4 regions of the Klebsiella sp. R445 genome follow, and region 2 is predicted to be linked to each of the others. Evidence: predicted binding sites of a transcription regulator. Region 2 holds the regulator's gene; each other region holds the start of a gene.
What was found. Region 2 encodes PurR, which represses purine synthesis genes. Its sites were predicted from a motif close to CANGCAAACGTTTGCNTG; they were not measured.

Region 1 (4,258 bases), 2.2 Mb from region 2:
CGGATTTCACAAGCTACGCGTGAACGGGTGCTGAAAGCTCTGGATGATTCCGGGTATGTCTACAACCAGACTGCCGCTAACCTGCGTAATCGCAGTAGCAATCAGGTCGGACTGTTACTGCATGATATTACCAACCCGTTTTATGGTGAGATGACGGCGGGGTTAAGTCATGAAATGGAGCGGCACGACCTGCTGCTGTTCCTGGCAAACAGTGAAGAGTCAGGCGAGCGGCAACAGAAGTTTGTTGACTCACTCATGCGAAACAACGCCTGCGGTATGGTGTTGTGCGCGGCGCGGGAAACCCCGACCTCATTTTTTGATGCCCTGAAAAGGCGCAATATTCCCGCCATTATGGTGGTACGTCCGCTCAGCGATCCGGATTTTGATTTTGTCGGCACCGATAACTTTCTTGGCACGCAAATGGCTACCGCTCACTTGTTGAAAATGGGGCATCGAAAGATTGCTTTTATCGGTGGCAGCTTGAGTTCAGGTACTCGGGCGCAACGTATTGGTGGCTTCACCAGTACGCTACTGGAAAACGGAATATCCCCTAATCCTGAGTGGATTGTCACGGCTAAGGCCAGCCAGATTGATGGGGCAAAAGTCGCCGAGGCGCTCCTGACCCGCTATCCGGAGATAACGGCCGCAGTCTGTTATCAGGATATTGTGGCTCTTGGTGTGATGCAGGCGCTACGCAAAACCGGGCGTGAACCGGGTCGGGATTTTGCGCTGGTGGGGTTTGATGATATTACCGAGGCGGCCCTGGTTCAGCCTGCCCTGACAACCGTTTCGGTGGCAGCAAAAGAGATTGGTCGGAAAGCCGGTGAGCTATTGTATAGCCGTATTCAGGGCAATAACGAGCCGCCAAAACGGATTATTCTGCCCCCCGCGCTGGTGATCCGTGAATCGTGCGGATTTATGCGCAAAGAGTCAGAGATCTCAGGCTGTTAGCGGTGCTTTAACGCTACGATATCTCTCCTTCTAATGATGAAAAACATATAGTTTTTACTGATATCGATCGCGGTTTGTCATAAATTTCTAATTATCGGTGTTTTTGAGTAGCGGCCCATCGTTGGGCTGGTTACTCTGAAAACTATTTACGTAAAGTTAACAAAAGAGAATAGCTATGCATGATGCACAAATCCGCGTGGCCATCGCGGGCGCGGGCGGCCGGATGGGACGCCAGTTGATTCAAGCGGTACAGCAGATGGACGGCGTGGCGCTGGGCGCGGCGCTGGAGCGCGAAGGTTCCTCCCTGCTCGGCAGCGATGCTGGCGAACTGGCAGGCGCAGGCCACATGGGCGTCACGGTGCAAAGCAGCCTGACGGCAGTCAACGATGATTTTGACGTGCTGATCGATTTTACCCGCCCGGAAGGCACCTTAAACCACCTGGCATTTTGCCGCGAGCACGCGAAAGGGATGGTGATTGGTACAACGGGTTTTGATGATGCGGGCAAACAAGCTATTCGCGATGCCGCGCAGGATATTGCCATTGTTTTCGCAGCTAATTTCAGCGTCGGCGTTAACGTCATGCTGAAGCTGTTGGAAAAAGCGGCGAAGGTCATGGGTGACTATACTGATATCGAAATTATCGAAGCTCACCACCGCCACAAGGTCGATGCACCGTCAGGCACTGCGCTGGCGATGGGCGAGGCGATTGCCGGTGCCCTGAACAAAGATCTGAAGGATTGTGCGGTCTACAGCCGTGAAGGCTATACCGGCGAGCGCGTAGCGGGCACCATCGGGTTTGCCACCGTGCGCGCGGGTGACATCGTCGGGGAACATACGGCGATGTTCGCCGATATCGGCGAGCGCATTGAAATCAGCCATAAAGCCTCCAGCCGGATGACCTTTGCCAATGGCGCCGTTCGTTCCGCACTGTGGCTGAAAGACAAGAAAACCGGGCTTTTTGATATGCGTGACGTCCTGGAATTAAACAGTTTATAAGATTTATTACCCATCGTGATGTGGTTGTTGCATTCAATATGTGATTGATTGCAAAGGGCAATATTTTATTGCCCTTTTTATTTTTAATTATTTCATTAGTGTTTTTATCTCAAGCTTTTATAATTCTGCTTTATCTCTCCTATTTCTGTTGTGTTATTGTAAATTTTGACCATCTGGTCTACTTTTTCATGCTCAGGCCCGCATTTTTTCAATCTTCCTGGTCCGCAAGCGTTTTCTTAGCATAGTTAGTTGATCTTTTTGCCTGCTAAAGCGGTGTGAAGTGCCCAGTGACGTAAAAATAGATTAAAAATATCGGCTTTAAGTTGACTTTTTCCCGACATCTATCCAGAATGCCGCCGTTTGCCAGAAATCCATAGGTAAGCAAATTTGCATTGATTCGTGCTATCGCTATGCATTAATATGCAAATAAAGTGAGTGAATATTCTCTGGAGGGTGTTTTGATTAAGTCAGCGCTATTGGTTCTGGAAGACGGAACCCAGTTTCACGGTCGGGCCATCGGGGCAACGGGCACGGCGGTTGGGGAAGTCGTTTTCAATACTTCAATGACCGGTTATCAAGAAATCCTCACTGATCCCTCCTATTCCCGCCAAATTGTCACTCTTACTTATCCTCATATCGGTAATGTCGGCACCAACGCCGCCGATGAAGAATCTTCCCAGGTACATGCACAAGGTCTGATTATTCGCGACCTGCCGCTGATTGCCAGCAACTTCCGCAATACCGAAGACCTCTCTTCTTACCTGAAGCGCCATAACATCGTGGCGATTGCCGATATCGATACCCGTAAGCTGACCCGTTTGCTGCGCGAAAAGGGCGCACAGAACGGCTGCATCATCGTAGGGGATAACCTGGATGCACAGCTGGCGCTGGAAAAAGCCAAAGCGTTCCCGGGCCTGAACGGCATGGACCTGGCAAAAGAAGTCACCACTTCAGAAACCTACAGCTGGACGCAAGGAAGCTGGACGCTGGCGGGCGACCTGCCGGAAGCGAAAGCGGAAAGCGAACTGCCGTTCCACGTTGTGGCCTACGATTTCGGTGCCAAACGCAACATTCTGCGCATGCTGGTAGACCGCGGCTGCCGTCTGACCGTCGTGCCGGCACAAACCTCTGCGGAAGAGGTGCTGAAGATGAATCCGGACGGGATCTTCCTGTCCAACGGTCCTGGTGACCCGGCGCCGTGCGATTACGCCATCGACGCGATTGAGAAATTCCTCGAAACCGATGTTCCGGTATTCGGCATCTGCCTCGGCCATCAGCTGCTGGCACTGGCGAGCGGAGCGAAGACCGTGAAGATGAAGTTCGGCCACCACGGCGGCAACCACCCGGTCAAAGATATCGATAACGACGTGGTGATGATTACCGCGCAGAACCACGGTTTTGCGGTCGACGAAGCGTCCATGCCGGCTAACCTGCGTGTGACCCACAAGTCACTGTTCGACGGCACACTGCAGGGCATCCACCGTACTGACAAACCGGCTTTCAGCTTCCAGGGACACCCGGAAGCGAGCCCTGGCCCGCATGATGCCGCGCCGTTGTTCGACCATTTTATCGAGTTAATTGAGCAGTACCGCCAGTCCGCGAAATAATCAGGAGAAAAAAGCCATGCCAAAACGTACAGACATAAAAAGCATCCTGATTCTTGGCGCTGGCCCGATCGTTATCGGCCAGGCTTGTGAATTTGACTACTCTGGCGCTCAGGCTTGTAAAGCCCTGCGTGAAGAGGGTTACCGCGTCATCCTGGTGAACTCTAACCCGGCCACCATCATGACCGACCCGGAAATGGCCGATGCCACCTACATTGAGCCGATTCACTGGGAAGTGGTACGCAAAATCATCGAAAAAGAGCGTCCGGACGCGGTTCTGCCGACCATGGGCGGCCAGACGGCGCTGAACTGCGCGCTGGAGCTGGAACGTCAGGGCGTGCTGGAAGAGTTCGGCGTGACCATGATCGGCGCCACCGCCGATGCGATTGATAAAGCAGAAGACCGTCGTCGCTTTGATGTGGCGATGAAGAAAATCGGCCTTGATACCGCGCGTTCCGGTATTGCACACACGATGGAAGAAGCGCTGGCCGTTGCTGCCGATGTGGGCTACCCGTGCATCATTCGTCCGAGCTTCACCATGGGCGGCACCGGTGGCGGTATTGCCTACAACCGCGAAGAGTTCGAAGAAATTTGTACCCGCGGTCTGGATCTCTCTCCGACCAACGAGCTGCTGATTGATGAATCGCTGATCGGCTGGAAAGAGTACGAAATGGAAGTGGTGCGCGATAAGAACGACAACTGCATC
Region 2 (4,258 bases):
TCGCCGCCGGCACGCCGCCGATATTGGCGATCGTCAGCCCCATAAACATGGTGGCAACCGCGCTGGCCTGTTTGTCTTTCGGGACGACGCTGGCGGCCACTACCGAACCGAGGCCAAAGAAAGCACCATGGTTAAGGCTGGTGATAATGCGTGAAATCAGCAGCGTGGTGTAATCAGGAGCCATGGAAGAGAGAACGTTGCCGAGGGTGAAGATCGCCATCAGGAAAATCAGCGCGTTTCTTCGCGCACGATGAGAAAGCAGCAGCGTCATCAGCGGCGCACCAACCATCACACCTATCGCATAGGCGCTGATCAGCATTCCCGCAGCCGGAATAGACACGTCGACGCCTTTGGCAATGACTGGCAGTAATCCCATCGGGGAAAACTCCGTCGTACCAATACCAAATGCGCCTATCGCCAGCGCGAGCAGGGGAAAGTTGATTTTCATTGCATGACTCCAGCAGACCGTCATCGGCGACGGTATCTCATCAGAAGTCAAAAGCATGACATCAATCACAGAAAAACAAAAGTAAACGAAATGGCAAAAGATTTTTGCGAAAATGATAATAATGGCGGGAACGGGGGGAAAGTGACCTCTCCCCCGGGAAAATTAGTGCAGAACTGCGGTCAGCCCGGCGGCAACGATTAGACCTAGAACAATAATCGTTGTTGTCAGCGAAAATTTTAAATCTGTATCCATCAATTTTTCCCCCTGTTTTTCCCACACGAAAAGTGAGCTTGCTCATTTTTGCACAATATCGCATAAAAATCTTCCAGGATTTAGGGTGATACACATTTTTGCTCTTCCCCTTTGCCGCAAGATCGGACAAAATCCCACGCTAATTTGAAAGCGTATCGGCCATTGACCCCTTCCTGTCGTTCTGTGTCGTTTTCCCGACGTGATGCAATGTTGAACATTGTATTCAGGGTGTGTTTAGGCAAACGTTTACGTACCGATTATCAGACGTTCAGGTCAAGGTCTGGAGTGAGAAGTAATGGCAACTATTAAAGATGTAGCGAAGCGCGCAAACGTTTCCACTACAACAGTATCACATGTTATTAACAAAACCCGTTTCGTTGCGGAAGAGACGCGCAATGCGGTCTGGGCCGCCATTAAAGAACTGCACTACTCACCGAGTGCTGTCGCGCGCAGCCTGAAGGTTAATCACACCAAATCTATTGGTCTGCTGGCAACCAGCAGCGAAGCGGCCTATTTTGCTGAAATTATCGAAGCCGTTGAAAAAAGCTGCTTCCAAAAAGGCTATACCCTGATTCTGGGTAATGCATGGAACGATCTCGAAAAGCAGCAGGCTTACCTGTCAATGATGGCGCAAAAGCGCGTCGACGGCCTGCTGGTCATGTGCTCCGAATATCCGGAATCGGTGCTGAGCATGCTGGAAGAGTACCGCCATATTCCAATGGTGGTGATGGACTGGGGCGAGGCCAAGGCCGACTTTACCGATTCTGTCATCGATAACGCCTTTGAAGGCGGCTATATGGCCGGTCGTTATCTGGTGGAACGCGGCCATCGCGAAATTGGCGTGATCCCCGGCCCGCTGGAACGTAACACCGGTGCCGGACGTCTGGCAGGCTTTATGAAAGCCATGGAAGAAGCGCAGATTTCCGTACCGGATAACTGGATTGAACAGGGTGACTTCGAACCGGAGTCCGGCTATCGCGCGATGCAGCATATCCTGAACCAACACCACCGCCCGACGGCAGTCTTCTGCGGCGGCGACATCATGGCGATGGGTGCTATTTGCGCGGCGGATGAAATGGGGCTGCGCGTACCGCAGGACATTTCGCTGATCGGCTATGACAACGTGCGCAACGCCCGCTATTTCAGCCCGGCGCTGACCACGATTCATCAACCGAAAGACTCCCTCGGCGAAGCCGCGTTTAATATGCTGATGGATCGTATCGTCAACAAGCGTGAAGAGTCCCAGTCTATCGAGGTTCACCCGCGCCTGGTGGAGCGTCGTTCCGTCGTTGACGGCCCGTTTGTCGATTACCGCCGTTAGTCCCCTTCCCGGCGCCGGCTAATCCGGCGCCCGCAACCATTCCCGGTTTAACGTTTCACTATCGCCAAGATAATCCAGCATCCACAGCAGCGCAGGCGATGCGTCGCTCTGTTGCCAGGTCAGGCAGCACGCCGCATCCGGAAACGGGTTTTCCAGTTCAAGGGCGACCCATTCTCCCCGGTCGATCCACGGACGGGCAAAGTGCGTCGGTACCATCCCCACGCAAAGCCCGGCAGACAGACAGGTGGCAGAGGATTCCCAGTCGGGCACCACCACACGCTTTTGGTTATCCAGCAGCCAGGTCGTTCGTTTTGGTAAAGACCGGGAAGTATCCTCTCTGACCAATGAGGGCCAGTTGCGCAACTCGTCATCACTCAGCGGACTGGTCATCTGCGCCAGTGGATGATGGCTGGCCACTACGCAGTGCCAGTTCAGCATGCCCATATCGCGAAAGGCGTAGCGCCCCCCGACCGGAATCGAACGCGTCGCTCCAATCGCCAGCTCCACGCGGCCATCCGCCAGCGCATCCCAGACGCCGTTGAACACTTCCTGAAAGACAATCAGCTCAACGTCCGAAAAGTGACGATAAAAATCGACAATCATCTGGCGCATTCGTGCCGGTTTGACGATGTCATCGACGGCAATTGACAACTGACCGCGCCAGCCATTGGCTATCTGCTGGCACTGCTGGCGGGTGATCTGCATTTTTTTGATAACAGAGCGTCCTTCCTGTAAAAACCAGACCCCGGCCGGGGTTAATTCAACATCCCGATGACGACGTTCAAACAGCGGAACTGCCAGCCACTCTTCCAGCTGACGAACGGTGTAGCTGACAGCGGAAGGGACGCGATGGAGCTCCTGTGCCGCCGCGCTAAAGCTGCCGTTGCGGGCGACAGCATCAACAACTTCCAGTGAGTATTCAGACCACATATTCTGCCTACAAAATTTTTGAATGCATGTAGCAAATATTAGCGTTTCACAAGCCAGAATGCACTCCCTACACTCTGCGGCATTATTCCGGCATCAGCAGAAGAGAATGTTATGCAACAACCTGGGAAAGGATTTTTAGTTTGGCTGGCGGGACTTAGCGTGCTGGGTTTCCTGGCCACCGACATGTATCTACCGGCCTTCGCGGCGATCCAACACGACCTCAACACCTCCGCGGCTTCGGTCAGCGCCAGCCTGAGCCTGTTCCTTGCCGGTTTCGCCATCGGACAGCTGTTCTGGGGCCCGCTCTCTGACCGTTACGGGCGTAAACCGATTCTGCTGAGCGGCCTGGCGATCTTCGCCGTCAGCTGTCTGGGAATGCTGTGGGTCCGCGACGCGACGCTGATGCTGGTCCTGCGCTTTATTCAGGCCATCGGCGTCTGTGCAGCCGCGGTCACCTGGCAGGCGATGGTCACGGACTATTATCCGGCGCAGAAAACAAACCGTATTTTTGCCACCATCATGCCGCTGGTCGGTTTATCCCCGGCGCTGGCGCCGCTGCTCGGCAGCTGGCTGCTCAACCATCTGGAATGGCAGGCGATTTTTGCTACCCTTTTCGCCATCGCCCTGCTGCTGATGGTCCCGGCCCTGCGCCTGAAGCCAGTGCACAAACCAGCCGGCGATGCGCAGAAGAAACTGACCTTCCTGACGCTGCTGCGTTCTCGTGAATACAGCGGTAACGTGCTGATCTACGCCGCCTGCTCTGCCAGCTTCTTCGCCTGGCTGACCGGCTCGCCGTTTATTCTGCATGATATGGGTTATGGTCCGACGGCTATCGGGCTGAGCTACGTGCCGCAAACCATCGCCTTCCTGATTGGCGGTTATGGCTGCCGTGCGGCGCTGCAGAAATGGCAGGGTCAACAGCTGCTGCCGTGGCTGCTGGTGGTTTTTGCCGTCAGCGTTGCCGCTACCTGGATGGTCGGGCGTCTTGAAAATGCCTCAATCGTCGGCGTGATGATCCCGTTCTGCGTGATGGCGATTGTGAACGGTGGGATTTACCCGATTGTTGTCGCCCAGGCGCTGAAGCCATTCCCACAGGCTACCGGGCGCGCCGCGGCGTTGCAGAACACCCTGCAGCTCGGGCTGTGCTTCCTGACCAGCCTGCTGGTATCCGCGCTGATCGCCACGCCGCTGCTGACCACCACCAGCGTGATGCTGGTTTCTATTGTGCTGGCCGGGATTGGCTACGTTATGCAGCGCCAGAGCGCCTGCCTGACGGTCGGGTCATCGCACGCCTGATCTGTTATAAG
Region 3 (4,258 bases), 2.0 Mb from region 2:
GATGGCGCGGCGTTCGCGCTGACGTTGTTTAGCTGTGCGTTTGTCGGCACTCGTTTGCTGTTCCCCAACGGTATTCAGCGTCTGGGCGGGCTGAACGTAGCGATGCTGTGCTTCAGCGTGGAGATCGTCGGGCTGTTGCTGGTCGGGCTGGCAGAAACGTCGTTGATGGCGAAAATCGGTACCTTCCTGGCCGGCGCCGGTTTTTCGCTGGTCTTCCCGGCGCTGGGCGTGGTGGCGGTGAAGGCGGTACCGCAGCAGAATCAGGGCTCGGCGCTGGCGACCTACACGGTATTTATGGATCTTTCGCTAGGGGTGACCGGGCCGCTGGCGGGCTTGCTGATGGCGTGGGTCGGAATATCGGCGATTTATCTGGTGGCTGCAGGGCTGGTGGCGGTGGCGCTGGTGTTAGGCTGGCAGTTAAAAAAACGGCCCCCGGTGGTAGAACCGGAGGCCGCGACGCCGGGCCAGTAGTTACTGGATGGCGAGGGTATTGATGATGCTTTCTGCTTCAGTCTGCGCCTGCTGCTGGTTGTCTGCTGGCAGGGTGATCTGCAGGGTCAGCAGCTTGTCGTCAATCTTGCCAAGCAGTACCGAAGACCACGCGGTCTGACCTTTGGCGGAGATGATGCTGTCCAGCTGTTGCAGGGTGTGGCCTTTGACCTCAACCGATTTATTGGTGACCACCTGCAGCTGCGGATCGCGGCTGCGCTGCTGCTCTTCCAGACGCTGGGCCAGCACGCTTAACTCTTCGTTGGTGCTGTCGCCAACAATCACAATCACCGCTTTTTGCCCGGTGACGTCAGAGTAGACGTGCATGTTGTTGGACTGAGTGCCCAGCTTGCCGCTCTGATCGGTCATTCCCGCCGGCAGGGAGAAACTCAGCTTGCCATCCAGCAGGCTAACGGTTTGTCCACTGGCGTTGCTCTGTGCAGCAGCCCCTTCGGTTGGCGTTTTTGAATCGCTGTTATCACAGGCCGCAAGACCTACAACCAGCAGGCCAATACCGACATATTTAACCAAATTGCGCATTGACATCTTCCTTTCGATAAACGGCCATTAACGGCTCATCCGAGTATCTTATCACATCAACCTGTGAGTACTCTTAACCTGGCTGCAATGCCGATAAATCAGATTTATCTGCCAGTCTTTTCATCAGCATATTCAATAGCATGCCATACATCGGCAGGAAGAAGACAATGCTGATCAGCACTTTGAAGCTGTAGTCGACAATCGCAATTTCTCCCCAGTTGGCCGCCATAAACGGGTCCGGGCTGCGCCAGAAGGCGATAAAGAAAAAGGCCAGCGTATCGCTGACGTTGCCGAACAGGGTCGAGGCGGTCGGTGCCAGCCACCAGCGGCGGTTTTGACGCAGACGGTTAAAGACGTGGACATCAAGGATCTGACCCAGCGCGTAGGCCATAAAGCTGGCGGCCGCGATACGGGCGACGAACAGGTTAAAGTGGGTCAGCGCGGCGAAACCCTGCCACTCGCCCATATAGAACAGGGAGGAGACGCCGTAGGAGATCAGCAACGCCGGGATCATCACTGCCAGGATAATGCGTCGCGCCAGCGGAGCGCCGAAAATCCGCACCGTCAGATCGGTGGCAAGGAAAATAAACGGAAAGCTGAACGCGCCCCAGGTGGTATGAAAACCGAAGATGGAGATCGGGAGCTGCACCAGATAGTTACTGGAAGTGATCACCAGCAAATGGAAAAGCGAAAGCCAGACCAGCGCTTTTGTACGCTGTACGGTAGTAAAGGGACTCATATTGTGACCTTTTTAGTGGTTGGGGTGAGGGAACCCAATAAAAACGGCTGCATGATACTGCGTTGCGTGTGTAATGCAACGGTTGTTTTTCGCGCAAACGTTAACCTGACTTGCGCGGCGCAAAAGTGGGGGTAAACTAGGGCCGTTTTGTTGATGTGAGATGAAAATGACCGAACTTTTCTCCAGTCCTGACCACACGCTGGATGCTCAGGGCCTGCGCTGCCCGGAACCGGTAATGATGGTACGCAAGGCGGTACGTACGATGCCGGTGGGCGAGACGCTGCTGATTATCGCCGACGATCCGGCGACCACCCGCGATATTCCTGGGTTTTGCCGTTTTATGGAACACGAGCTGTTGGCGCAGGAAACCGAGGCGCTGCCGTACCGTTACCTGATCCGCAAAAGCCACTGATCTGCTTCAGGCTGCCCCGGGGCTTTCCGCTTACTTCTGACGTAACAGTCGCAGGGCGTTCGCGGTGACCAGCACCGTCGCGCCGGTATCTGCCAGCACCGCCAACCACAGCCCGGTTAATCCGAGCAGGGTGGTGATGAGGAAAATCCCCTTCAGCCCAAGCGCGATGGCAATATTCTGTCGGATATTGGCGTGGGTGGCGCGGGCCAGGGCAATCATCTGCGCCAGACCGGTTAACCGGTTATGGGTCAAGGCGGCGTCGGCGGTCTCCAGCGCCACGTCGGTCCCGCTGCCCATGGCGATGCCGATGGTCGCGGCCTTCATTGCCGGGGCGTCGTTAATCCCGTCGCCAACCATCGCCAGCGGTTCCTCGGCATTGAGCGCCGTCACCGCCGTGACCTTATCGGCTGGCAGCAGTCCGGCGCGGAACGCCAGCCCCAGCTCTCCGGCAATCGCCGCCGCCGCGCGTGGGTTATCCCCGGTGAGGATCACCCCTTTGACGCCCAGACGATGCAGATCGTCGACCGCCTGACGGGCGTCATCCCGTAACGTGTCCTGCAATGCCAGAATCCCCAGCAGCGCCTGCTCGCGCTGTACCAGCACCACCGTCTGCCCGGCATTCTCCAGTTGCTGAATCTGCGCCTCATGCTGCGGCGCGCTGCCGTTACCCGCCGCGCAAATCAAGATTTGCTGGCCGTCGACGTCGGCTTCAATCCCGGAACCTGCCAGCGCACGCTGGTTGCGGGCCGAGGGGATCGCCAGCTGGCGCTGCTGTGCTTCCCGCACAATAGCCTGCGCCAGAGGATGGCTGGAGCCTTGCTCTACCGCTGCCGCCAGCGCCAGCAGACTGTTTTCATCCTCTTCGCTCAGCGCGATTATGGTGGTGACGCGCGGCTGGCCAACGGTCAGCGTCCCGGTCTTGTCAAAGGCGACCTGGCGTACCCGCCCCAGCTGTTCCAGTGCCGCACCGCCCTTAATTAACGCCCCGCGGCGGGCCGCTACCGCCAGTCCGGAGGTAATCGCCGCCGGGGTGGAAATTACCAGCGCGCAGGGGCAGCCGATCAGCAGCAGCGTCAGGCCTTTGTAGATCCACGGCAGCCAGGCGGCGCTAAAGAACAGCGGCGGGACAATCGCCACCAGCAGGGCGACGACCATAATGGCTGGCGTATAGACCCGGCTGAAGCGATCGATAAACCGCTCAATCGGCGCCCGACGCTCTTCGGCCTCTTCAATCAGCTTCAGAATACGGTCAATGGCGCTGTCGCCCGGCTCGGATATCACCGTCAACTGCACTAATCGATCGACGCTGGTGGCGCCTGCCGCCACGCGCTCGCCAGAGCGACGCTCGACCGGTACGGATTCGCCGGTTAAGGCGCTTTCATCGAAGCTGGCAAACGGTGTCAGCAGTTGACCATCGGCGGGTAAACGGCCGCCGGCGGCCACTTCAATCACGTCGCCGGGACGCAGATCGCGCTGGGCGACGGTTTGCCGTTCACCGTCGCGTAAGCGAATGGCGGTATCGGGTTTTAAGGCCATCAGCGCGCTCACGCCCTGGCGGGCGCGGCTGGCAGCCCAGCCTTCAAGACGTTCGCCAATCAGAAACAGCAGCAGCACCATCGCCGCCTCGGCGGTGGCGCCGATAAACAGTGCCCCGATGGCGGCAACGCTCATCAGTGTTTCAATGGCAAACCAGCTGCCGCTACGGATCAGGCGCACGGCCTGGCGGGCAACAGGCCACAGGCCCACGAGGGTAGTGGCGATGAACGCCAGCTCGCCAAACGGGTGGTTGAACTGTTCCAGACCCCAGCTCAGCGCCATCAGCAGCAGCAGCGTCACTAGCGGCAGGTTTTCGCGCAGACGTGAGACCTTCGGCACCGGGGCGCTTTCATCGCGTAGCGTATAGCCTGCTGCACGTACCGCACTTTCAATGCGCTCGCGGACGTCGCCATCGGCGTTCACCAGCAGCTTTTCGGTGGCAAACACCACCTGAACCTGACTGACCCCCTCGACCTGGCGCACGGCGGTTTCTACCTTGCGGGCGCAGGCGGCGCAGTCCATCCCTTCGACTAACCAACGGT
Region 4 (4,258 bases), 2.2 Mb from region 2:
GCCACGGGAAGGTAGGATCGATGTCGATCACCAGGTTACGGCTGGCGCTGAATTTCTTCAGCGTCAGGCTTTGCAGCCATGCTGGCAGCGGCTCCATCCACAGCTGTTTCCAGTTTTCAGGAAGGGTGTACTCCAGCCCGGCAAAGGCGGCGTCATCCAGCACCAGCGCGTTACCGGCGCGCAACCAGTTACCGGAGGTGCGCACCATTCCCCCTTCCCAGCGCGACGTAAACTGGCGCAGGGCAATCCCCTGAGGTGAAAATTCGGCATTGGCGATCGGGTCGAGCAGATGCAGCGAGCCGTTAATGAACTCGCTGGCATTCATCGACAGGGTTCCCTCTTCGCTCTGCCAGTCGCCGTGGCTCAGGGTCAGGTTCCGCAGGTTAAGGTCGAGGTCCGTCACCGCCCAGTCCGGCCCCTGCAGGCGCGCATCGGTCATATCGAGGCGGCCAATTTGCAGCGAAGGAATGCTGGTCAGCGGGGTGAAGAAGTCCGCCAGTGATTTATCGCTCTGCAGACGAATTTCGTTGAGTTGCAGGTTATCCACCAACCAGCTGCCGTCGGCGTTGCGTCTGGCGTTGCCGGTCAGCGTCCCGCGCGCGACATCGGCGCCGAGGGTGGAGAGCGTCACCTCGCCGTTATCGAGGCTGCCCTGAATCAGCACGTTGCTGGCATCAACGCCGTTGAGGGTCAACGAACCGGCGCTCATCTGAATCTGCGCCTTTTTGCCCAGTACATTACCCGCTTCCGGTGCCCAGGGGCTGACGCCGCCGGTGACGCGCTGGGCGCTCAGCTCCCAGCCGGTTTCCGGGCTGTTAAACGCCATATTGCGCAACTGCAGGCGGTCGGCGGCAAAAGGTAAGGAGGCGGAAGAGGGGGAAAGGTTTAATGTCCCGTCGCTCAGCACAATCTCGTCGGCGTGCAGCGGGTCGCTGAACTGGCGGGTACTGAAGCCAATATCGACCGTTTTGGCGACCAGCGTCGGCGGCTTGCCGTCGCGCCCGAACGTCACATTTTGCAGCTGCAGATGCAGCGGCGAAGAGAAGTCGTGGTCCATCTCGTCGAAGGAGACCTGCCAGCCGGTGCCGTCACTCAGCCAGGCGCTGGCCTGACGCGCGCCCCAATGGGTCTGCAGCAGGAACCAGGCGGCGACGATCGCGACCAGCAGGGCGGTCAGCAGCCAGAGCAGTAACTTTCCAGGCAATTTCATGGTCTTACATCCTGAGCGAGGCACATAAGGCTGTTATGCCCGAATTATGCGCAATCCTCAAGACAGGAATTGTGTAATCAGATGATGTGAGGTTACCGCAGGCGTCATTCGCAGGTGGCCCCGGCCGCCGAATGCGACCGGGGAAGTTAAGGCAGGATCAGTTTTTCTCTGGCGGGAAGACCAGGTTCAGCACAATCGCCGTAATACCGCCGGCAGCAATCCCGGAGGAGAGCAGGTTCTTCAACCAGTCAGGGGCGAACTGCAAAATCAGTGGCTGCTGGGACACGCCGAGACCGACGGCCAGCGACAGGGCGATAATCAGGATCGCGCGACGGTTCAGCGGCTCGCGGGAGACGATACGCACGCCGGACGCGGCGATGGTACCGAACATCACCAGCGTGGCGCCGCCCAGTACCGGCTCAGGAATGTGCTGCACAAAGCCGCTGACTGCCGGGAACAGGCCGAGCACGATCAGCATCAGCGCCACCACAAAACCGACATAGCGGCTGGCTACGCCAGTCAGTTGGATCACACCGTTATTCTGGCCAAAACAGGAGTTCGGGAAGGTGTTGAAGACGGCAGAAACAAAGGAGTTCAGGCCGTTCGCCAGCACGCCGCCTTTCAGGCGTTTCATATACAGTGGGCCGGATACCGGCTGCTCGGAAACGTCGGAGGTCGCGGTGATATCGCCGATGGTTTCCAGCGAGGTAATCATAAACACCAGCATCAGCGGCAGCAGCAGGCTCCAGTCAATGCCGAGGCCGTAGTAGAGCGGCGTTGGAACCATGATCAGGCTGTCGTTGGCCGGAGCGGCATTGGCCGGCAGCATATCGAGCAGCCAGGCTGCCAGATAGCCCGCCGCCATGGCGATCACCAGCGACGCAATGCGCAGGTACGGATTGCGTTGACGGTTAAGAATAATAATCAGCGCCAGCACGATGCCCGCCAGCAGCAGGTTTTTCGGCGCGCCAAAAGTATGGTCCGCCATGGCAGCGTAGCCGCCGCCAATCGAGGTCAGGCCGACCTGAATCAGCGACAGGCCGATAATCATCACCACCACGCCGGAGACCAGCGGGGTGATCACCCGCCGCGCCAGGTGCAGCACGCGGGAAATGACCATTTCTGTGCAACTTGCCAGCATCAGGGTGCCGAACAGCGCCGCCATCATCGTTGGCACGTCGGCGCCGCCGGTTTTTAGCGCGGTGCCGCCCATAATCAGCGGGGCGACGAAGTTAAAACTGGTGCCCTGGATGGAGAGCAGGCCGGAGCCGACCGGGCCCCAGGCTTTAATCTGGATGATGGATGCCACGCCGGAAGCGAACAGCGACATGCTGATGATGTGCTGGGTATCCTGAGCCGGAAGGCCCAGCGCCTGGCAGATGAGTAACGCTGGTGTGATGACCGCAACAAACATTGCCAGCAGGTGCTGAAAGGCGGCAAACAGGGTTTGTGGTAAAGGCGGACGGTCTTCGAGACGGTAGATTAATTCGCTGGTTGTTTTCGACGCAACCGGTTGCGCAACTTCTGACTCGGCGGTATTAACGGACATCACAAGCATTCCCAAAGTATCAAAGCGGGAATTTTATCGGACTGTAGTACAAAAGCAAACGTTTGCCACTCTTTGGCGGGAAATTTTTATACAAAAAACCAGCCCGGAAATTTTATTAACATTTTGTATGCTTGATCGCATCAATATCAAAACAAACTATCTTTTTCTGTTATTTGCTACGTGCTTCTGCTTAAAATCTGGCTCCGATTTCTCAAGACGAGAATCTATCGACACCGGGAATACCGTCGCGTGTGAATGAATCATGCGCAAATAAGGAGCTCTTTTTATGTTTCACCTCGATACCTTATCGACGCTCGTTGCCGCAACCTTGGTGCTGCTTCTGGGCAGACAACTGGTCCAGAAAGTCCCCTTCCTGAAGAAATACACCATCCCTGAACCTGTTGCTGGCGGCCTGCTGGTGGCGCTGGCGCTGCTGGTGCTGAAAAAAAGCATGGGTTGGGAAATCGACTTTGATATGAGCCTGAAAGACCCGCTGATGCTGGCGTTCTTTGCGACGATCGGGCTTAACGCTAACCTGGCCAGCCTGCGGGCGGGCGGTAAAGTTCTGGGGACATTTCTGATAGTGGTGGTGGGTCTGCTGCTGCTGCAAAACGCCCTCGGCATTGGCATGGCGAAGCTGCTGGGTCTGGACCCGCTGATGGGTCTGCTGGCAGGTTCGATCACCCTCTCCGGCGGCCACGGTACCGGCGCGGCGTGGAGTAAGCTGTTTGTTGAACGTTACGGTTTTGCCAACGCCACCGAAGTGGCAATGGCCTGCGCTACCTTCGGTCTGGTGCTGGGCGGCCTGATTGGCGGCCCGGTGGCGCGTTATCTGGTTAAACACTCCTCTTCTCCGGACGGAACCCCGGACGATCAGCTGGCGCCTACCGCGTTTGAAAAGCCTGAGATGGGCCGAATGATCACCTCGCTGGTGCTGATCGAGAGTATTGCCTTAATCGCAATCTGTCTGACGCTCGGGAAGGTGGTTGCGCAACTGTTGATGGGAACCGTGCTGGAATTACCAACCTTTGTCTGCGTGCTGTTTATCGGCGTGATCCTCAGCAACGGTCTGGCGCTGGCGGGCTTCTATCGCGTGTTTGACCGGGCGGTATCGATCCTGGGTAACGTCAGCCTGTCGCTGTTCCTCGCTATGGCGCTGATGAGCCTGAAGCTGTGGGAGCTGGCTTCGCTGGCGCTGCCGATGCTTGCCATCCTGGCGGTGCAGGCGGTGGCGATGGCATTGTATTCAATTTTCGTCACCTACCGCATGATGGGCAAAAACTATGATGCCGCGGTGCTGGCTGCCGGTCACTGTGGCTTTGGTCTCGGCGCAACGCCGACGGCGATTGCCAATATGCAGGCGATTACCGACCGCTTTGGCCCGTCGCATATGGCGTTTCTGGTGGTGCCGATGGTGGGGGCGTTCTTTATCGATATTGTGAACGCGCTGGTGATTAAGTTGTATCTGCTGTTGCCGATCTTTGGCTAAATCCCCGTTG

Region 1: carA (glutamine-hydrolyzing carbamoyl-phosphate synthase small subunit) is a predicted target of PurR. The motif match lies at 2,298-2,315, and genes of this name have one in related genera.
Region 3: tusA (sulfurtransferase TusA) is a predicted target of PurR. The motif match lies at 1,859-1,876, and genes of this name have one in related genera.
Region 4: ACMYSN_RS15350 (nucleobase:cation symporter-2 family protein) is a predicted target of PurR. The motif match lies at 2,811-2,828, and genes of this name have one in related genera.

Annotation. Positions count from the first base shown of each region.
Region 1 covers NZ_CP180446.1:2,409,085-2,413,342, reverse strand. The annotation lists gene ACMYSN_RS11210 (LacI family DNA-binding transcriptional regulator) at 1-951, shown strand, start outside; gene dapB (4-hydroxy-tetrahydrodipicolinate reductase) at 1,127-1,948, shown strand; gene carA (glutamine-hydrolyzing carbamoyl-phosphate synthase small subunit) at 2,407-3,555, shown strand; gene carB (carbamoyl-phosphate synthase large subunit) at 3,572-4,258, shown strand, end outside.
Region 2 covers NZ_CP180446.1:209,482-213,739, reverse strand. The annotation lists gene ACMYSN_RS00980 (MFS transporter) at 1-448, opposite strand, end outside; gene cydH (cytochrome bd-I oxidase subunit CydH) at 611-700, opposite strand; gene purR (HTH-type transcriptional repressor PurR) at 996-2,021, shown strand; gene punR (LysR family transcriptional regulator) at 2,040-2,951, opposite strand; gene punC (purine nucleoside transporter PunC) at 3,063-4,247, shown strand.
Region 3 covers NZ_CP180446.1:3,513,748-3,518,005, forward strand. The annotation lists gene ACMYSN_RS16385 (MFS transporter) at 1-471, shown strand, start outside; gene ACMYSN_RS16390 (DcrB family lipoprotein) at 472-1,029, opposite strand; gene ACMYSN_RS16395 (7-cyano-7-deazaguanine/7-aminomethyl-7-deazaguanine transporter) at 1,103-1,768, opposite strand; gene tusA (sulfurtransferase TusA) at 1,935-2,180, shown strand; gene zntA (Zn(II)/Cd(II)/Pb(II) translocating P-type ATPase ZntA) at 2,211-4,258, opposite strand, start outside.
Region 4 covers NZ_CP180446.1:3,284,829-3,289,086, forward strand. The annotation lists gene ACMYSN_RS15345 (AsmA family protein) at 1-1,210, opposite strand, end outside; gene ACMYSN_RS15350 (nucleobase:cation symporter-2 family protein) at 1,368-2,759, opposite strand; gene gltS (sodium/glutamate symporter) at 3,046-4,248, shown strand.